Regions from separate parts of the Cohnella yongneupensis genome, predicted to be linked through region 2. Evidence: riboswitches for the same ligand, from Rfam matches in the RefSeq annotation. Region 2 holds a riboswitch; the other holds the start of a gene.
The links. A riboswitch is a leader RNA that binds a small molecule or an ion and turns the genes downstream of it on or off. The one in region 2 is predicted to bind cobalamin.
Positions count from the first base shown of each region.

Region 1: linked by a shared signal. The riboswitch ahead of ACFPQ4_RS10910 (S-layer homology domain-containing protein) and the one ahead of nrdI (class Ib ribonucleoside-diphosphate reductase assembly flavoprotein NrdI) in region 2 are both predicted to bind cobalamin.

Region 1 is NZ_JBHSNC010000032.1:37,832-41,483, forward strand. It holds gene motA (flagellar motor stator protein MotA) at 1-566, opposite strand, end outside; cobalamin riboswitch at 778-966, shown strand; gene ACFPQ4_RS10910 (S-layer homology domain-containing protein) at 1,299-3,652, shown strand, end outside.
Region 2 is NZ_JBHSNC010000007.1:32,506-36,157, reverse strand. It holds gene ACFPQ4_RS02275 (GNAT family N-acetyltransferase) at 1-282, shown strand, start outside; gene ACFPQ4_RS02270 (phosphotransferase) at 287-1,345, shown strand; cobalamin riboswitch at 1,605-1,805, shown strand; gene nrdI (class Ib ribonucleoside-diphosphate reductase assembly flavoprotein NrdI) at 1,982-2,341, shown strand; gene nrdE (class 1b ribonucleoside-diphosphate reductase subunit alpha) at 2,328-3,652, shown strand, end outside.

The DNA.
Region 1 (3,652 bases), on a different contig from region 2:
ATGAACGCGGCGGCAACGGCGTGCGCGAGCAATTCCATGTTGTCGAGGTTCTGCAATGCCGCGATCAGACCGATAACGGCGCCGAGTACCCCGAGCGTGGGCGCGTACATACCGGCTTGAGCGAAAATTAGCGCGCCGGAACGGTGACGATCCTCGGTTGCGGAAATATCCTCGAGAAGGACATCTCTAACGAAGTCCTGGTCGTTGCCGTCAATGATCATCCGCATGCCGCCCTTAAGGAAATGGTCTTCGATTTCCTCGACGCGGGCTTCAAGCGCCAGCAAGCCTTCGCGGCGAGTAATGGTCGCCCATTCCATGAACATGTAGATGAGTTGCTCGCGCGGAAGCAGTACAGGCTCCGAGAACGTAATCTTGAACAGCTTCGGAATCTTCTTAAGGTCTTGCATAGGGAAAGCCACGAAAATGGATGCGGCTGTTCCGACGAAAATAATAATGTACGCCGCCGGATTGTTGATCAGGCTGACTAACGGCGCCCCCTTGAGGTACATCCCGAACAGCAGAGCCACTAAGCCGACAGATAATCCTATAATTGTTGAATTTTTCATGGTACACCCCAGTATATGTAAGGATTAATTGAAGACGAGATGAGCACGTGCAAGCTGAAGCGACACGTTAATAGGTTTATCGACATTCCGTGCGCAAAGCTTTAGAGGTTAAACAGGATTTTCGCAGTTATTCGGAATTTATTCGTCGGACATTACTAGGACCGCGGCATATGGACAGTGCCCACATCGCGTGATAAGATGGCTACACAAGTGAATTCGGCGGAAAACAGGTGCTCGCAAGAGCTTAATAGAGAAGTTCGGTGCAAAACCGACGCGGTCCCGCCACTGTCCATGGGGAGCGAACCGGATTAGCCACTGCGCGCGTCGTCAGACGCGGGTGGGAAGGCCCGGCAAGCGATGATCCAGGAGCCAGGAAACCTACCTGTTTTCGACAAACACCCGATAACCTACGAGGAATAGGGGAGGTGTGGCGGCATTCGCTGCGATCGCGCGGCAGGTTAGAGTTGGGCGAGCGTCAGCGAAGCACTAGGCAGAGGATCCGTATCCGTTACGGGCTAACCGTCTGCCGTTCGCGCATCGGCGCGATTCGAAGTGTGTGCCATCACGCAAACATCCCTCGGTCTTTGGGGGATGTTTTTTTGTTGTTCATACGAATGGGGAAGCTGAACATTCACTTGATGCAGGTGCCCGGGAGGGCAATGAGTCGAGGGGGAGATCGGTTTGATAGCGGGAGTATCAGGGGAAAAGAATAGGTTCATAGGTTCGAGGTTCATGCGGGCGTTGCTGAGCTCCGTATTGGCATTGGTCGTCTTGCTGCAAGGTGCGTTGGGGGCTTTTGCGGGAAGCGCGCATGCGGAAGAAGCGGCTGGCGTCGCGCCGACGCGGGCGCAAGTAACGGAAGCGCTCGGCCAACTGCAAGGCTTGCTGGGGAAACCGTCGGAGCCGGCCAACGACTGGATCGCTTTCGGACTCGCGCGTTCGGGCAAACCGATCGCGGACCGATACATGAAGGTGGCGGAGCAGAGCGTTACGGACGGAAGCCTTCGTCTCGTGACCGACTTCGCGCGCGTCGCGCTGGCGGTTAACGCGAGCGGCGGCGATGCGACGAGCATCGGCGAGGGGCATAGCAACCTGCCCGCGAAAATCGCGAATTTCGAGAAAATGACGGCGCAAGGGCCGAACGCGCCCGCTTACGCGCTGATCGCGCTAGATGCGACGGGTTACGAGCCGGGAGCCGGCGCGACTTGGACGCGGGATAAGCTGATCAAGTGGTTGGTGGACAATCGGAACGCCGACGGCGGATGGTCGCTAGCTCCGGGCAAGAGCGACGTAGACGTTACGGGAATCGTGCTTACGGCGCTCGCGCCTTATCAAGATCGCGCGGACGTGCGCGGCATTGTCGATGCGGCGTTGACGTGGTTGTCCGCGGCACAGCGTTCGACGGGCGGCTTCGGCAATCCGACGGAATCGAGCGAGAGCTCGGTACAAGTGTTGGTTGCGCTGACTTCTCTCGGCATCGATCCTATTAAGGATACGAGATTCCAAAAGAACGGCGTGTCGGCGCTGGCTCGGCTGCTGGAATTCCGCCAAGCGGACGGACGGTTCGCGCACGCGGTAGACGGCAAAGCCGACGCGATGTCGACGTTCTATGCGCTGCTCGGGTTGACGGCGGTAGATCGCTGGCAGGATGGACTGCCCGGTTTGTATGCAGGGCTAGGAGCTACCGGCAAAGCGTCGGTCGTCGTCAACGGGTTAAGCGGCACGATCGCAAGCGGATCGGTGAACGGCAAGACGGCGCTTGAGGCTCTCGTAAACGTAGTAAAATCTAGCGGTACGCCATATACGATTACTAGGCACCCGCAATTCGGACCGTATCCAACAATGGTCGGGGGCGTCGAGAACGCGAGCCTCGGCGGATACGATGGCTGGCAGTTCGCGGTGAAGCGCGACGGCGCTTGGGTCACCATCGTCGAAGGCATGGGAACGTTCCAGCTTAAAGCCGGCGATCAAATGTACGTCTATTACGGAGATATCGGCACGCAGCTCATTCATTCGGTGACGATAGATCCGGTTAAGCCGCGCGAGAACCAGCCGGTAACCGTCCGAGTAGACAAGGAAACGTACGATTGGGACACCGGCAAAGTTATCGTCGGTCCGGCCGCTAAGGCGACCGTAAAGATCGGCGACCAAGTTGCCGTAACGGGCGATAACGGCGTCACGACGTTCACTTTGAAGGCGCAAGGCGAGTTGACCACATCCGTGACCGGATATGCGAGCGGCAAAGCGCCGACTTACTTGGCATGGGAGTCCAAAATTCAAGTAGATGCCTACGAGATGCGGGTTAGCGTTCGCGTGGAAGGCGACGCCGGAGCGATCGCATCCGGCTCGGCCAAAGGCGGAACGGCGCTGGAAGCCGTGGAAACGATGCTTAAAGCGGCCGGGGTTCAATACGACGTGAAGACGTTAAGCTTCGGCAAATATATCGACTCGATCGCCGGTGTAGCCGGAGCAAAGTACGGCGGCTATGACGGTTGGTATTACGCGGTCCATAGGGACGGTTGGTGGGTTTACCCTACGGTGGGCGTTGACGCGTTTATGCTCGAGGACGGCGACGAAATTCTTGTATATTACGGCGGGGATGCGACAAAGCTGGCGGAGCCGATTGCGATTAACCCTTCGCAACCGCTGCCGGGGCAAGATTTCGCCGTCAAGGTGACGAACTTCCCTTGGAGTTGGACTAATGGTTATGATACAACGCAACCCCTTGGGCAGCCGCTTGCGGGCGTGACTGTCACGGTGGGGACGAGTACGGCGGTAACAGACGCTAAAGGCAAGGCAACGTTCAAGGGCTTAAAGGAAGGCCTGTACGCGATTCAAGCTACGGGTTATGCGAAGGACGCTGCGCCTAACGTCGTGCGCGCGGTAGCGCCGCTAGCGGTAACCGGTCATTACGTGGACGAAAAGAACGTTGCGCAATGGGCGCAGTCCGGCGTTCGCATTGCCAGGGCATCGGGCGTCATGCGTGGCATTGGCGATTCGGCGGATGCAAGCTTCAAGCCGAAGCAGGCGGTTACGCGCGCTGAGTTCGTGTCCGCGCTAGTTCGCACGCTTGGTCTGAAGGCGGA
Region 2 (3,652 bases):
TATTTGGGCCTCGGAATCGGTACGGAAGCGATGAAGCTGCTCGTCCGGTTCGCTTTCCTCGAGTTGAATTTGAACCGACTGGAGCTCCAAGTGTACGACTTCAACGAACGCGCCTACCGGAGTTACATCAAATGCGGATTCGTGGAAGAAGGACGATTGCGACAACGCCTCTATAAGAACGGAAGATACGCAGACGTTATCCAGATGGGCTTGTTGCGCTCGGAGTGGGTAGATGAACGCGAGAACGGCGATCTAAGCAAGACGAGGGAGAAGAGAGAGTAGAACGATGCCTTACGATAATGTGCTCGCGCAATATTGGCCACAGGGCGGATGGACGATCGCAGAGGGACAGTCGGGATGGAACAATACGACGCGTTACGTGGACGCGGACGGTCGCAAGTGGGTGTTGCGTATATATGAGACGCATCGCGAAGGTGACAAGGTTCGATTTGAACATGCTGTCCTACGAGCGCTGAACGGCATGTCATTGCCGTTCTCCGTGCCTTGTCCGGTCGACGCGGTTAGCGGGGATACTTTTGTAACGACGCGCGACGGTTCCGATCGTCTCGCATGCGTGTTTCCTTATTTAGTTGGCGAACGGCCTCCGCAGGGGGATGTCGATACGGCGTTCGCCATTGGCGAAGCGGCTGCCCAACTTAGCATGGCGCTTGCTCGGTTACAAGATGCGGTCGATTTAGGCGAACCTAACTATCCGCCGTATTATGAGCTCGATAAGACACATCCGATGTGTACGCCGGAGCGGGTTGCGAATTTCTGCGCTTCTCCGCCCGAAGCGTTCGCCGGGGAAGCGGGACGGTTGCGTGCGATCGGACAAGCGCTCGCCGAGATGGGCGCCGCGCTTCCGCGGCTCCGCGAATTGCCGCATCAGCTCATTCATGGCGATATTAACCATTCCAATCTGCTCGGCCATCGCAACAACATTACCGCGGTGCTCGATTTCGAGTTTTGCACGCGCGATGTCCGCGCGATGGAAGTCGCCGTTATCGTCGCGGGATTATTGTTGGAAGTTAACGACGAAGAAGACCAACCTTGCGACAACGAAGAAGAGAGCGACGACGTACGGCTCATCGCATCCGTGCTTAACGGTTTCGGCGCCAACCTCTCGTTAACCTATGCGGAGGCGAAGGCTATCCCGTTGCTTGCCCGGCTGCGCAAACTAGACGTTTTTTTGCACTTCCTAGGCCGATATTGGGATGGCGTTGACGAGCCTCAAGTATTACTAACGCAGCTACGTTCTACCGCAACGGGTTTGAAGCGGTTAATCGCGATAGAGGATCTGTTAAGGACATACTGTCTCGACTATTTAACGACGTTGAATAAGTAGTGGGCGCAAGTGTCGATCGATGATGAATGTTGTTCGAACTTTCTCTCAACAAAAATAGGTGTCCATTCGTACGGGTACACTAGGAATTGATTAACGGAATTAATGATCGGCCGCGAGCCCGCAGGAATGCGGGAATTCGGCTTTTTTGTTGTTTATTTCGTGCAATAGAAGCGCTGCCCATGACTATAAGACTAGAGCGGAATCTCGTAGAAAGACCCTTGACAATCACTATATATTGACGTACATTTTAGCTTATCAACTACATATCGATTGAACAGGTGATTTTCCGTTAGCCTAGGAAAAGCTTAATAGGGAAGCCGGTGAGAAGCCGGCGCGGTCCCGCCACTGTAAGGGAAGAGCGTCGTTCACACAGCCACTGGACATCCAAGGGATCTGCCGGGAAGGCGAACGACCGCGAAGAAGCCCAAGCCAGGAGACCTGCCTGTTCGCTGATAACAGTTCCCTACGGATGATGGGGAAGATGTTCGTACCGTCTAGATGTCGGCGCTCGCGATTCGCTCGCGAGACTCGCCGCTTGCTAGGACGTATCGGATTCTTCTGTCTCCGATGCGTCTTTTTTTGTCGGATCATCCCGGGGGAACTTGTCGAATGTAGTCATTGGAGGGAGAGAACGGAATGTTGATCGCTTATGATTCGCGCACGGGCAACGTGCGCCGTTTCGTGAAAAAGCTTGGTTTACCCGCCGTTCAGATCGAGGCGGATATGAAGCTCGACCAGCCGTTCATTCTCGTTACGTATACGACCGGGTTCGGCCAAGCGCCGGACAAGGTACTATCTTTTCTACAATCGAACCACCCGCGCATGAAAGGCGTCGTCGCCAGCGGCAATCGCAACTGGGGCGAAGGCTTCGCGCGCAGCGCGGACAAAATTTCCGCTTTATACGCAGTCCCCGTGCTCGGCAAGTTCGAGCTTTCCGGCACGCAGAGGGACGTCGAACATTTTCAACAGGAGGTGAGCCTCGTTGCGGCATATTGAATTGAACAACTTATTGATGCAACACGGCCCGGACGGGTTTTTCCAATTGGAGCAAGATCGCGAAGCCGTTCGCGAGCTCATGAAAGAAATCGACGCCAAGAGCGCGAAGTTCGCCACCCACACGGACCAAGTCCGCTATATGGTCGATAACGATTATTACGAGAACATATACGATACGTACAGTGAGTCGTTCGTGGAGAGCGTCTACAAGCTCACGAACGGCTACAAATTCGAATTCGCTTCATATATGGCCGCATCTAAATTTTATACCGACTATGCGATGCGCTCGAACGACAGATCCCAATACCTGGAAAGCTACGCGGACCGCGTGGCGATCGTGGCGCTGTACTTGGGACGCGGAGACGAGGCTACCGCTAAAGTGCTCGCATCTTCCATGATGGAGCAACGCCTGCAGCCGGCGACGCCGACGTTCCTGAACGCGGGCAAAAGCCGCCGCGGCGAGATGGTCTCTTGCTTCCTGCTCGAGATGGACGATTCGCTTAACTCGATCAACTACGTGCTCGGCACTTGCATGCAGTTATCCAAGATCGGCGGCGGAGTTGCCGTCAACTTGTCCAAGCTGCGTGGACGCGGCGAGTCGATCAAAGGCGTAGAAGGCGCGGCCAAAGGTATTATGCCGGTGCTGAAGCTGATGGAAGACGCGTTCAGCTACGCCGACCAGATGGGACAGCGCAAAGGATCGGGCGCAGCCTACTACAATATTTTCAGCTGGGACGTCATTGAATTCCTCGATAGCAAGAAGATCAACGCCGATGAGAAAACGCGTCTCAAGACGCTGTCGATCGGGCTTATCGTTCCGAACTTGTTCTACAAGCTCGCGGAGGAGAACAAGCCGCTTCACGTTTTCGCGCCGCATACAGTGTACAAAGCATATGGCGTCCATCTGGACGATATGGATATCGACGGCATGTACGAGACGTTGCTCGCCGACGATCGCGTGAAGAAGAAAGTCGTCATGAGCGCACGCGACATGCTCGTTAAGATCGCGATGACGCAGCTCGAGTCCGGCTATCCTTACATCATGAACAAGACGAACGCGAACAACGCGCACGCGCTTAAGGGCCTCGGCCAAATCAGGATGTCCAACCTGTGCACGGAAATATTCCAGCTGCAGGAGACTTCGGAGATCGGCGATTGGGGACAGTCTAGCACGATTCGCCGCGACATTAGCTGCAATCTGGCTTCGCTTAACATCGCGAACGTTATGGGACTCGGTAAGCTAAAGGAATCCGTACATGAAGGTATAACGGCACTCACGGCCGTCAGCGACATGAGCAGCGTTCAGAACGC